DNA from 3 places in the Pseudomonas cavernicola genome. Region 3 is predicted to be linked to each of the others. Evidence: riboswitches for the same ligand, from Rfam matches in the RefSeq annotation. Region 3 holds a riboswitch; each other region holds the start of a gene.
What was found. A riboswitch is a leader RNA that binds a small molecule or an ion and turns the genes downstream of it on or off. The one in region 3 is predicted to bind cobalamin.
Positions count from the first base shown of each region.

Region 1: it holds a riboswitch for cobalamin, as region 3 does, so the genes downstream of both, cobO (cob(I)yrinic acid a,c-diamide adenosyltransferase) here and cobW (cobalamin biosynthesis protein CobW) in region 3, are expected to answer to the same signal.
Region 2: it holds a riboswitch for cobalamin, as region 3 does, so the genes downstream of both, D3879_RS02195 (TonB-dependent receptor domain-containing protein) here and cobW (cobalamin biosynthesis protein CobW) in region 3, are expected to answer to the same signal.

Region 1 is NZ_QYUR01000002.1:2,561,146-2,565,561, reverse strand. Features, by position in the region: gene D3879_RS12205 (C40 family peptidase) at 1-431, shown strand, start outside; gene D3879_RS12200 (C40 family peptidase) at 527-1,045, shown strand; gene D3879_RS12195 (O-methyltransferase) at 1,080-1,742, shown strand; tRNA gene D3879_RS12190 (tRNA-Ala) at 1,872-1,947, shown strand; cobalamin riboswitch at 2,426-2,684, shown strand; gene cobO (cob(I)yrinic acid a,c-diamide adenosyltransferase) at 2,975-3,586, shown strand; gene D3879_RS12180 (cobyrinic acid a,c-diamide synthase CobB) at 3,597-4,416, shown strand, end outside.
Region 2 is NZ_QYUR01000002.1:408,737-413,152, reverse strand. Features, by position in the region: gene D3879_RS02195 (TonB-dependent receptor domain-containing protein) at 379-2,292, opposite strand; cobalamin riboswitch at 2,407-2,635, opposite strand; gene dxs (1-deoxy-D-xylulose-5-phosphate synthase) at 2,889-4,416, opposite strand, start outside.
Region 3 is NZ_QYUR01000002.1:1,131,866-1,136,281, reverse strand. Features, by position in the region: gene cobM (precorrin-4 C(11)-methyltransferase) at 1-315, opposite strand, end outside; gene D3879_RS05610 (cobalamin biosynthesis protein) at 345-755, opposite strand; gene D3879_RS05605 (CbtA family protein) at 853-1,560, opposite strand; gene D3879_RS05600 (CbtB domain-containing protein) at 1,571-1,756, opposite strand; cobalamin riboswitch at 1,867-2,112, opposite strand; cobalamin riboswitch at 2,233-2,446, shown strand; gene cobW (cobalamin biosynthesis protein CobW) at 2,567-3,619, shown strand; gene cobN (cobaltochelatase subunit CobN) at 3,749-4,416, shown strand, end outside.

The DNA.
Region 1 (4,416 bases), 1.4 Mb from region 3:
ACGAATTGCCGACCTTTGCCGACAGCATCCTGGCTCACGGCCTGTCGCTGGTAGGCACCCGCTACCGTTTCGGCGGCACCTCGGTCTCTTCCGGTTTCGATTGCAGCGGCTTTATCGGTTACCTGTTCAAAGAAGAAGCCGGTATGAGCCTGCCGCGCTCCACCCGCGAAATGATCAACCTCGATGCGCCGCTGGTGGCGCGTACAGAGCTTGAGCCAGGCGATCTGGTGTTCTTCGCCACCAACGGCCGTGGCCGAGTCAGCCATGCCGGCATCTACCTCGGCGATGATCAGTTCATCCACTCTTCCAGCAGTCGCAGTGGTGGTGTGCGGGTGGATAGCCTGGGTGATAAATACTGGAGCCGTACCTTCATCGAGGCCAAGCGCGCCTTGGCGATGGCTTCGGTTAGCCGCAATCAGCTGCACCCTTAACCTCCATTCAGTTCAGCCCGCGTAAGCGCAAAGCTTGCGCGTGGCCGTACCTCGGGGCAGAGTAGAGCGCACTAAGAATCAGAGCCGCCTCGCTAATGCCCGTCACGGCCCGCCTCGCCCTCATCGTACTCGCCGCGCTGCTAACTGCCTGCGCGAGCAATCCCGCCCCTCCAGAAAGCGTTTTCAGCACCCCTGTCGAGCAAAGTGGCACCGCCGATGATGTGCTGTTGCGCGCCTTGGGGTTGGTCGGCACGCCTTACCGTTATGGCGGTAATACCCCAGATAGCGGCTTCGATTGCAGCGGCCTGATCGGTTACGTCTACCGGGATGCTGCCGGCATCGCCTTGCCGCGCTCTACCCGCGAGCTGATCGGCATGCGTGCGCCGAGTGTGCGCCAGGATGCGCTGCAGACCGGTGATCTGGTGTTCTTCGCCACCAATGGCGGCGGTCAGGTCAGCCATGCGGGTATCTATGTCGGGGAAGGGCGTTTCGTGCACGCGCCCTCCAGTGGCGGCACTGTGCGCCTGGATAGCCTGGCGACTGCCTATTGGCAGAAGAGCTATCTGGATGCCAAGCGGGTGCTCAATCCAGCCCACCTCGCCCGCACGCCTTGACCTGCACGCGCCCTTACCTGCACAGGAGTGTTGCATGACCGGCCGTACCCTGAATCTCGACGACGCACTGTATAACTACCTGCTCGATGTCTCCCTGCGCGAAACGCCGCTGCTCAAGCGCCTGCGCGAGGAAACTCAAGCCTTGCCCATGGCGCGCTGGCAAATCGCCCCGGAGCAGGGTCAATTCATGGCGCTGCTGGTCAAGCTGAGCGGTGCCAAACGGCTGCTGGAAATCGGCACCTTCACAGGCTACAGCGCACTCTGTATGGCCAGCGCCATGCCGGAAGATGGACAGCTGATCTGCTGCGACCTGGCCGGTGACTACAACGTTACTGCCCGTCGCTACTGGCAACAGGCGGGGATGCATGAGCGCATCGACCTGCGACTGGCACCGGCGCTGGAAACCCTGAGCCAGTTGGAGCGAGAGGGGCGGAGCGAAACCTTCGACCTGATCTTTATCGACGCCGACAAGGCCAATTACCCGGTTTATCTGGAACATGCCCTGGTGCTGGCCCGGCCTGGCGGTTTGATCCTGTTCGACAACACCCTGTGGAGTGGGCGAGTGCTGGAGGCCAACCCCGACAGCGCTGACACCCGCGCCATCCAAGCCCTCAACCGTCGCCTGAAAAATGATCAGCGTGTGGATTTGTCTCTGTTGCCCATCGGCGATGGCCTGACCATCTGCCGTAAACGCTGATAGCAGTGCTGGGCGTGGGCGCATGAGTTCGCCTCAGCAGCTTTTTCCAACGATGTGCTCGAACAGGCTTGACCGCGTCCGCCTGCCAGCGCCGACCCGCAGCCGGTGAGCTATATTCAGCCCGTCTTAGGGCCGATAGCTCAGCTGGGAGAGCGCCACGTTCGCAACGTGGAGGTCGGGAGTTCGATCCTCCTTCGGTCCACCAAATCCAAAGGCCGGAACCCATTGGGCCGGCCTTTTCCTGGACTTCAACAGGTCAGAACTTTGGAGTCCCAAAGCAGTACTTCACCAGTACCTGGCGGCCTGTTTGGTTAATTCAATTACTTAAGGAGGTTCGGGATAAATGAGTAACTGTCGTTCCCGCGATGGCGGGACAAAAGCACGCAGTGCGTTGAACGCCCAGAGGGCGGCCTCGGAGGGGTGAACGTAGTGAATAACCCAGGAGGCCACGGCCTTTCTGGATGCCCGCCTGCGCGGGCATGACGCTTCGTTCAATATTTCCTTGGAATAATGAACCAACCGCTTGGGGCGCTAGCCGGAGCATCTGAAGGCTGGATAAGGTCTTTGGCGGTCACCACCGGCGGGGCAAAGTGCGCAGTTTGGCGGCACCGCTGCAGAGTTCAGTTGCAGCCTGGCCACACCAGCCCTAAGGTCGCGTTGACGCTCCATCCCCAACCCTCTACCCTGCCTGCCTTGCTTCAGGTGCCCCCCCAGTCTTAGCGCCGAGGGGGTGAAACAGGGAAGCCGGTGCGTTCTGCGCGTTGATTAGTAAATGATCAACAGCCGCAAACAATTCCGGCGCTGCCCCCGCAACGGTAGGCGAGTCAAGAAGCCGCTTTATAGCCACTGTGCTCTGCACGGGAAGGTGCGGTTTTGCGAACACCTCATCTCGAAGGTGTTCCGCTCGTAAGCCCGGAGACCGGCCTGTCGCAGTCCACGGCATCGCGGAGGGCGTTGTCTGGCGTGTGGGCTGCGCTGTGCCGCCTGTGCGTCTGCTGTTCTCCGCGAGCTTTACCCAGCCCGAGTCGTGTGGGCGAGAGTGGTGGAGATACTGTCTCGATGAGTAAGTCCTTTCTGGCGCCAGTGCTGCCTAGCTGTTCGGCAGTGGTGAGAATTTTCCCGCCGCACACTGGGCGGTATTCTTTCTGGCCAGTCTGTCTCGACACCCCTTTCGCGCTTCCAGCAGTGTTTTTGGCAGCCTTCAACGTGCAGCAAGGTTCTGAGGTGAAACGATGAGCGAGTCAGCAGAAAGAGATACCCGCCACAAGGCTCGGATGGAGCGCAAAAAGGCCCTGGTCGATGAAAAGATCGCCCAGGCGCAAGACGAATACGGTCTGTTGCTGGTGCACACCGGCAATGGCAAAGGCAAAAGCAGCTCGGCCTTCGGCATGGTCGCCCGTGCGTTGGGCCATGGCATGAAGGTCGGCGTGGTGCAGTTCATCAAAGGGGCGGCGAGTACCGGCGAAGAGCGGTTCTTCCGCCGCTTCCCCGAGGAAGTCAGCTACCACGTGATGGGCGAGGGCTACACCTGGGACACGCAGGATCGCCAGCGCGATATCGACAAAGCCGTCGCCGCCTGGGCGGTTGCCAAGCAGCTGTTGAATGACCCCGAGATCGGCCTGGTGGTGCTGGATGAGCTGAATATCGCGCTCAAACACGGCTATCTGTCGCTGGAAACCGTACTGGCCGATATCGGTGGTCGTCCGCTGTTGCAGCACGTGGTCGCCACCGGCCGTGGTGCGCCACCCGGCTTGATCGAGGCGGCGGATACCGTGACCGAAATGGGCATGCTCAAGCATGCGTTCAAGTCCGGCGTGAAGGCGCAGAAAGGGGTGGAGTTTTGAGGTTTTCTGTATGAGCGCCGAACGCCAATGCCCGGCACTGTTGATTGCCGCACCGGCTTCCGGCCAGGGCAAGACCACTGTCACCGCAGCTCTGGCGCGCTTGCATTCGCGCCAGGGCAAACGGGTACGGGTATTCAAGTGCGGGCCGGACTTTCTCGATCCGATGATCCTCGCCCGCGCCAGCGGCGCGCCAGTCTATCAGCTGGATCTGTGGATGGTCGGCGAGGTGGAAAGCCGCCGCCTGCTTTGGGAAGCCGCTGGCGAGGCCGACTTGATTCTGATCGAAGGGGTCATGGGCCTGTTCGATGGCACACCGTCCGCCGCCGACCTGGCGCGGCATTTCGGCGTGCCGGTAATGGCGCTGATCGATGGTTCGGGCATGGCCCAGACGTTCGGTGCCATGGCCCACGGCATGGCAACGTTCCAGGCGGATCTGCCGTTCTCCGGGGTGCTGGCCAACCGCACCGGCAGCATCCGCCATGGCGAGATCCTGCGTGACTGCCTGCCCAAGCACATCCACTGGTACGGCGCCTTGCCGCGCAGTGCCGCGATCGAACTGCCGAGCCGGCATCTGGGCTTGGTCCAGGCCGAAGAGCTGGCCGACCTGGATGCCCGTCTGGATGCCGCCGCCGATGCCTTGGCCGCGAGTGCCGACGTTGGCTTGCCGGCGCCGGTGAGTTTTGCCGCTCCCGAGCTGTTTGAGAGCCAGCCCATCGAAGCGTTATTGGCCGGCGTGCGCATCGGTGTCGCGCGGGATACTTCGTTCGCTTTTCTCTACCAGGCTAACCTCGATCTGCTGCGTGAGCTGGGCGCCGAACTGATTCAGTTTT
Region 2 (4,416 bases), 720 kb from region 3:
GCCTCCCCAGTAACTGCTTCTCTGCGTCAAGCGCAGGGCCTGAAAGGCTAACCCGGTTGACGGAAAACAACATACAAGGTTGGCGCTGAACGCAGTGATGCCCAACAAGGAGTCGCCTCGCGACTCCCTATACAACCGGCCCCGAGTTTGACCGCCCGGCCTTGCAGGCCGGTTGTTGGGCATCGCCTTCGGCTCAGCACCAACCTACAGTTTTGCGCAGCATCGCAAGCAAACGACTGTCCCGTAGGTTGGCGCTGAGCGCAGCGATGCCCAACAAGGAGTCGCCCTGCGACTCCCTATACAACCGGCCCCGAGTTTGACCGCCCGGCCTTGCAGGCCGGTTGTTGGGCATCGCCTTCGCTCAGCACCAACCTACGCTTACAGGTTCGGTGTCCAGGTGAAGCCGAACAGTAGCGCTCGACCTTCTTCCTGGTAGGCGTAGTTCACCCGCTGATAGGCATAGAGGGCACGGCTGTAATCCTTGTCCAGGGCATTGCTCAGTTTCAAATCCAGCGTTACTTCGTCGCTGGCCTGCCAACTGCCGCGCAGTCCGAGTAGGCCATAGCCGGCGATGCGTCGGGTGTTGCCGACATCGTCGTAGCTCGAATTGATGGCCTGCCATGTGGCGCCGACACCGAAGGCGCCGAACTGGCGGTCCAGATCCAGGCTCAGCGTACGGCGAGCTCGGCGCGGTAGGGTATGTCCGCTTTCCGTGTCGCGTGGGTCGAGCAGGCTGGCATTGGCCGAGGCGCGCCAACCCAGCACATTGCGTTCGAGGCTGAGCTCGAGCCCCTGCAGGCGCGCGGTGTTGAGGTTGACCGCACGGTAGATGTAGTTGATCGGGTCGTAGAGCTCGGTGCTGATCAGGTCGCGTACCTCGTTGCGATAGGCCGCCAGGCTCCAGCGCGTATCCCAATGCTCACCACGCAGCTGCACCTCGTAGTTGCGCGAATGCTCGGGTTCGAGATCCGGATTGCCGATGTAGCCATTGCCGTCGTTGGGCCAATACAGCTCGTTGAAGGTCGGCGCGCGGAAGCCCTCGCTGTAGGAGGCGATCAGGTCGATAGCGGAGTCAGCCAGCGGCACGGTCACGGCGGTGTTCCAGCTGTTCTGGCTGCCGAACTGCTGGTTTTGGTCATGCCGCAGGCCCAGTTCGGTGGAGAAAAGCTCGCCCTGGAAACGGTGCTGGATGAACGCGGCCTGGTTCCAGCGGCTTTGCTGGTCGAAGGCGGTGGTGCTGTGCAGTTGGTCCTCATACCAGTCGGCGCCGAGCAGCAGGCTGTGGCTGTCGTTCAACTGGAGGGTGTTGAGCCAGCTCGCCGAGTCGCGGTAGGTGTTGAACACGTTGTGTTCGTCGCTCAGCTTGTCCTGGCTTTGCTGGCGGTTTTCGCTGTGGCCGAGTTCCAGGCGGCTGTTCCAGGCATCACTGAGCTGGGCATCGACGAAGCCGGAAGCGGCGCTCAGGGTGAAGTCGCTGGAGGGCTGCTGTGGAAAACTCTGGAAGGTGGCCATGTCGAAGCGGCCAAAAGGGTTGTCGAATTCGCTGCGGCCACGCTGGTCCAGTACGCTGAGCCCGGTCTCCAGCTGTTCATTGAGCTGATGGCTGAGATTGAAGCTCAGCGCCTTGTTGCGGTAAGCATCGTGATCCGCGTCGGAGTCGAAGGAGGGCCCTGTGCGGTCGATGCCGGCGGTTTCGTCGAGGCTGGTGTTGAGGCTGAAACGGGTCTGCTGATCGCCACCGGCAAGCCCCAGGCTGCGCTCCCAAGTGTTGTTGCTACCGGCGCCCAGATGCAGACGCGGCTGCAGACCCTGCTCGCCGCGGCGGGTGAAAATCTGGATCACTCCGCCGATGGCATCGCTACCGTACAGCGCGGAGCGCGAGCCGCGTACCACTTCGACGCGCTCGATCTGCTCAATGCTGAGGTATTGCAGGCTGGCGCCGCCATCGGATGCCGAGCCAATGCGTTGGCCATCCACCAGCACCAGGCTCTGCGTATTGCCCGTGCCGCGGATCAAAACTGAGGCAGTGCTGCCGCGGCCACCGTTCTGCACGACTTGTACGCCGGGCACGCGGGTCAGCAGTTCGGTGATCGAGCTGGGTTGCAGGCGGTCGATATCTTCGCGCGTGAAGACGCTGGTTGCCGCAGTGGCTTTGCTCAGTGGTTCGGCCACACGACCCGAGGTGATCACCAGCGGCGGGAGTTTCAGCGCATCGCCAGGTTCGCTGAATTCTTCGGCCTGGCTGGTCAGCGGTAAGAGCACCGCAGCCAGGGCGAGACGGGACAACTTCATTAATAAAGCCTCAAAAGTACTTAGAAAACTTTTGAGGAGGGCAGGGACAAGCGCAGGCGTGGAATGGCCGGGATGAGCTGGCGCCTGCGCTTGACGATGATGCCCTCCGCAACACCAGTCACATCCACCAGGGCCGGTCTCCGGGCTCTCGACCGAAAGCGAACTTTCCTGCCCGATCGCCTTCCCAGGAAAATCCCAGTGGCATCTTGATCTGGCATGCAGCGCAAAGGCTGTGATCGATTACCGTTGCGGGGGCAGCGCCGGGATTGCTCGTGATACGAGCGCACCGGCTTCCCGTTTAAGGCCTGACAGGATCAGGCGCACCTCGGCGGAACTCGCAGGCTGTTGAGAAACTACTGCGCTCGGATATGCTGCGTTGAAAGCAGGCTCAGAATGCTCATTTACGCACAGTAAACTGCGCCTCTTCGCCTGATTGACTCGCTGCGCTCACCCTAGCGGGCCAGCCTTTGGCTGTTACTCCGCTTCGCTGCGTTGCGCCTTGCCTGTCCTTCGCTCGCTACGCTTCTCAGCAGCCTGCTAAAACGCCGCGCACCTTAATGCGCGGTGGTCACCAGCACAAGCGAAAGCCCGGTGGGTTAGCGTGAGCCAGCTTCAAGTTGCGCCAGGCGGGTGCGCACGGACGCTTCGATGCCGGCGGCATCCAGGCCGCATTCGGCGAGCATGGCCGCCGGTTTGGCGTGCTCGACGTAATAGTCGGGGAGGCCCAGATGCAGGATCGGCTGCAGCAGGTTCTCACGGGCGAGGAATTCGCTGACGGCCGCACCGGCACCGCCCATCACCGAGTTCTCTTCGATGGTCACCAGCAGCTCGTGGCTGGCCGCCAATTGGCGTACCAGCGCCTCATCCAGCGGTTTGACGAAGCGCATGTCGACCACCGTGGCATCCAGGTTCGCGCCGACTACCAGGGCGTCGGCCAGCTGTACGCCGAACACCAGCAAGGCGACTTTCTGGCCTTGCCGCCGCACCAGGCCCTTGCCGATTTCGAGTGGTTCGAGTGCCTGCTCGATCACTGCGTTCGGGCCGCTGCCGCGCGGGTAGCGCACCGCCGCCGGGCCTTGGAACAGATAACCGGTGGTGAGCATCTTGCGCAGTTCGTTCTCGTCGCTCGGGGTCATCACCAGAATGCCGGGGATGCAGCGCAGGTAGGAGAGGTCGAAGCTGCCGGCGTGGGTCGGGCCGTCTTCACCGACCAGACCGGCGCGGTCGATGGCGAACAGCACGTCGAGGTGCTGCACCGCCACATCGTGAATCAGTTGGTCATAACCGCGCTGGAGGAAGGTCGAATAGATCGCCACCACCGGTTTGGCGCCTTCGCAGGCCATGCCGGCGGCGAGGGTCACGGCGTGTTGCTCGGCAATCGCGACGTCGAAGTAGCGCTGCGGGAAGCGCTCGCTGAAGGCCACCAGATCAGAGCCTTCCTTCATCGCCGGAGTGATGCCGGTCAGGCGCGGGTCCGTCTCGGCCATGTCGCACAGCCACTGGCCGAACACGCTGGAGTATTTCGGCCCGGCGGCCTGCTTGGGAACAGAGAGGGCGGCGCTGGCCGGAGCGTTAATCGGCTCCAGCTTGGTGATCGCGTGATAGCCAATCGGGTCCAGCTCGGCCGGGGCGAAGCCTTTGCCCTTTTTGGTGATCACATGGAGGAACTGCGGGCCTTCCAGGTCGCGCATATTGCGCAGCGTGGTGATCAAGGTCGGCAGGTCGTGGCCGTCGATCGGGCCGATGTAGTTCCAGCCCAGTTCCTCGAACAGGGTGCCGGGAACCAGCATGCCTTTGGCGTGTTCTTCGGTCTTGCGGGCGATTTCCCAGGCGCCGGGCAGGCGTGACAGCACCTTCTTGCTGCCCTCGCGCATGCTCGCGTAGGTGCGGCTGGAGAGGATTTTCGCCAGGTAGTTCGACAGGCCGCCGACGTTGTGCGAGATCGACATGTCGTTGTCGTTGAGCACCACCAGCATGTTGGCTTTGACGTCCGAGGCATGGTTCAGCGCCTCGAAGGCCATGCCCGCGGTCAGCGCGCCGTCACCGATCACTGCCACCGATTTGCGCTTGCTGCCTTGCAGTTGCGCGGCGATGGCCATGCCTAAGGCGGCGCTGATCGAGGTG
Region 3 (4,416 bases):
GATCTCGAACGGAATCTGCAGTTTGCGCAGCAGGCGAATCTGCTCGCCGATCGCGCCATACAGCGACGGGTCGCCGGAGTGCACGCGGGCGATATCCTGGCCCTGCTCATGCGCCGTTTTGATCAGCGCGATGATTTCCTCCAGATGCAGTTCGGCGGTATTCACCACCAGCCCCGCGCGATGGCCTTCGAGCACCGCCTCGGGCACCAGCGAACCGGCATAGAGAATCACCGGACACGAACGGATCAAGCGCTGACCCTTGACCGTGATCAGTTCCGGATCGCCTGGGCCGGCGCCGATGAAATAGACCGTCATGGGTCTCTCCTGAATCGTGAAGTAAGCACTTATGCGCGCCGAACGCTGGCCAGGGCGAAGCTGGCGCTGGCATTGCTGTGTTTGCTGATCAACAGTTCGGCCCGACTGCCGCTCAACGCCTCAACCTGTGCCAAGGCACAGGCTTCGGCCACCCCGGCGCTGCCGATGGCGCGCAAGGCGATGGCGGAATGTTGCGTCAGCCGGCTGTCGAACGCTGCCAATTGTGCGGCAGAGAAAAACTCCAGCGGCAGCCCCAGCGTTTGCGCCAAGGCCAGCAAGCCAGGCTCGGTGCGCTTCTGCTCGATACTGGCGAGCCCGCTCAAGTCCACCAGGTGCAAACCATAGGCAGGCAGCGTCTGCTCCAGCAGTTCGCGCAGCACGGCTTCCGAACAGCCACGCCGGCAGCCCAGGCCGGCGATATACAGCGGGGCGACCGTCATAGCAGCGGCGCCGCGGCTTGAGCAAAAGCGAAAAACCCGCTGATGGCAACGCCGTCAACGGGTTCGCAGGCAACCGGCCGAGGGCCGGGGCGGTTGGTCACGCCGCGTTCGAACCGGCGAAATGGCGATACAGCCAGGCCGAAAGCAACCCCAGCGCCGACCAGAACAACGCATTGGTAATCAGCGAGGCCCAGATGAACTGGTGCTCCAGGGCCTCTGGCGCCAGGCTCGCATGCACCTCGGGCTGCGGCGCACCGATCACATGCGGCACCAGCAGCAACACCAAACCAACGATGCGCAGCGCCCAATGCCGACCGAAGACGATCAGCGCCAGACCTACCGCCGTAGCCGTGGCGGTACCCACCCACCAGTACTGGCGCAGTGTCAGATCGGCGGCGGCAGTCCCCGGCAATTCCGGCGGCAAGCCCAGCGAAGGCGCCAGGCTGAAGGTCGCGAAACCGCCCAGGCCCCAGAGCAAGCCTTCCCAGCTCCGGCCCGGCGTCCGCAGGCTGTACAGGCCGGCCAGCATCAGCGCGAAGCCCACCGCCACCACCAGATTACCGCCGGTGGTGGACAGCACGCGCTGCCAGCCATCTTCCGGCGCCCAGGCCTCGGCGCTGTGCTCATGGGCGGCAACGCCGGCCTCATGCGTATGTTCGCTGGGCTGTTCGGTGGCCGGTGCACTGTTCTCGTAGGTTTCCCCTTCAAGAATCAGCGGTGCGACCCAAAAACTCTGCAACAGAGTCAGTAAAAGTGCCGCCAACAGCCCGCTGAAGCCGGCCGTCTGAGCGATGCGCTTGATCATGGCAAGCCTCTCAGTGGCACGGGAATGCGGAGCTGTGTCGGGTATCGTGCGCCGCGTTGTGTACGGCATCGATCTGCGAGAAGCCGGCAAAATAGACCAGCAGTGCGCCCAACAGGCCGGCACCGATGGCCAGGATCAGGCGTTGCGATAGCGAGGCGCTGGCCTCGACAGAATGTGTCAGGGTGCTAGTGGACATGACCGTTCCCTCTGAACTGGAAATGAAAACGTAGCAGAAGGGAACGCACGAGGAGTCGACTGCGAATGCACTCGAGCTTCCGGCTTGCGCCCGCCCACCGCGGGTTTGCCAAACTGTAATGATTTCAGGCCGGTCTCCGGGCTTGCGATGACTGCTGGATGCGAACATCCACAGTGTTGTGGGATTCACCTTCCCATGCCCAAGAGCCTGTTAATGACTCGTAGCACAGTGGTTTTTCGATCCCACCATTCGCTTACCGTTGCGGGGGCAGCGTCGGACTAGCCCCAAGGGGCGCACCGACTTCCCGTTTCACCTTGCGCACGACCGCGCAAGACACCTGAAACAGCCTTTCTAGAACATCACGAACACCGGTAGAGCGTCAACTTCGGCGCACCGCTGCATGCAGTAGGCCTGGGGATAGCTCCCCATAGGCGCTTGTTTCCCACAACCTGAATTGACCCATCTCCACGCACTGCGTAGCCTTGCCGCTTCGAGGTTCTCTGGGCAGAGCTTGCTAGCGCCAGAGCTAAGAGGGAACGCGGTTGAACGCCGTGGCTGCCCCCGCAACTGTAAGCGACTTGATCTCTTCCAATGCCACTGCTGTACGCGGGAAGGCGAAGAGAGGGGCCCCTGATTAGGAGAGCGGGCCAGGTCGTGAGCCAGGAGACCTGCCTTCGAGCTGCTTTTTACGACAACCGGGCGGGGTGATCCGGTGGCGAACTCGCAATGCGGGCCCTGGTGCTCCGCTACGCTCGTCCCGCATGCCCGCCGATCCGATTTCGCTTCGATCTGAACAGGGCTGCGCGACGCATGAAAACCTTGGCCAAACTTCCCGTCACCATCGTTACCGGCTTTCTCGGCGCCGGTAAAACCACCCTGCTGCGACACATGCTCAACAACGCCGAAGGGCGACGCATCGCGGTGATCGTCAACGAGTTCGGCGAACTCGGCATCGACGGCGAAATCCTCAAGCAATGCTCGATCGGCTGCAGTGAAGAAGAAGCCGTCGGCCGGGTGTTCGAGCTGGCCAACGGCTGCCTGTGCTGCACCGTGCAGGAAGAGTTCTTCCCGGTCATGCGTGAACTGGTGGCGCGGCGTGGCGACCTCGACCAGATTCTCATCGAGACCTCCGGCCTGGCGTTGCCCAAACCACTGGTGCAAGCCTTCAATTGGCCGGAAATCCGCAACGCCTGCACCGTCGACGCGGTCATCACCGTGGTCGACAGCCCAGCCGTGGCCGCCGGCACCTTCGCCGCCTTCCCGGATCAGGTCGACGCCCAGCGCCGTGAAGACCCGAACCTCGACCACGAATCGCCGCTGCACGAGTTGTTCGCCGACCAACTGGCCAGCGCCGACCTGGTCATCCTCAACAAAGCCGACCTGCTCAGCCCTGAAGCGCTGGCCGCCGTCCGTGCAGAAGTGGCGGAAGAATTGCCGGCGGCGGTGAAAGTCATCGAAGCGCGCGGTGGCGAGCTGCCGATCTCGATCCTGCTGGGCTTGAATTCGGAAACCGAGCTGCACATCGACGGCCGCAAGACCCACCACGATCTGGAAGACCACGAAGAGCACGACCACGACGAGTTCGACTCCTTCGCCGTCGAGCTGCCGGAAGTGGAAGAAGCGCTGCTGCTGACCGCCCTCAATGGCCTGGTCGAGCGCCATGGCGTTCTGCGCATCAAGGGCTTCGCGGCGATTCCCGGCAAGCCCATGCGCCTGCTGATCCAAGGGGTCGGCAAGCGTTTCGACAAACATTTCGATCGCGCCTGGCGCACCGATGAAAGCCGCACCAGCCATCTGGTGGTGATCGGCCAGGAGCTAGACCAGGCGCTTATCAGCAACGAGCTGAAGACCTCGTTGCTGTGAGCATCACGCCACGTTTGCTCCCTCTCCCGTTTACGGGAGAGGGTTGGGGAGAGGGCCAGTTGTCTATCAGTGGGCTTATAACCCTCTCCCTCGATCCCTCTCCCGTAAACGGGAGAGGGAGGTAACCCTATGCACCTCTTGCGCACCCAGCCCGGTGGTTTCGTCCCCGCCGATGGCATCGCCCATCTGGCACAGACACCGGCCGATGTCGTGATCCTCTGCACCGGCGACTCGCACCTGTCGCTGTTGGCCGAGGCGGCGCGGGATCTGCCGGCGGACTATCCGAGCCTGCGCCTGGCCAGCCCGGCACAGCTGCAAAACCATGCGTCGGTCGACCTCTATGTGGACGAGGTGCTGCAACACGCCAAGCTGATCCTGATCTCCCTGCATGGCGGCATCAGCTACTGGCGTTACGGCGTCGAGCGTCTGGTCGAGCTCGCCGCGCGCGGCGCCAAACTGATCCTGGTGCCGGGCGACGACAGCCACGATCCGGAATTGACGGCGCTGGGCAACGTCAGCGCCATCGAGGCCGAACGGCTTTGGCAGTACCTGCGCCAAGGCGGGGTAGACAACGCCAGGCAGCTCTATCACTACCTCGCCAGCACCTGGCTGGGTGCCGATTACCCCTGGGTCGAACCGCAGCCGCTGCCGCGCGTAGGCCTCTATCACCCGCAACAGGCCAACGCCGCACTGAGCCATTGGCAAGCCGACTGGCGTGCTGGGCAGGCGGTGGTCGGGTTGCTGTTCTACCGCACCCATGTGCAGTCGGCGAACACCGCCTTCATCGACGCGTTCTG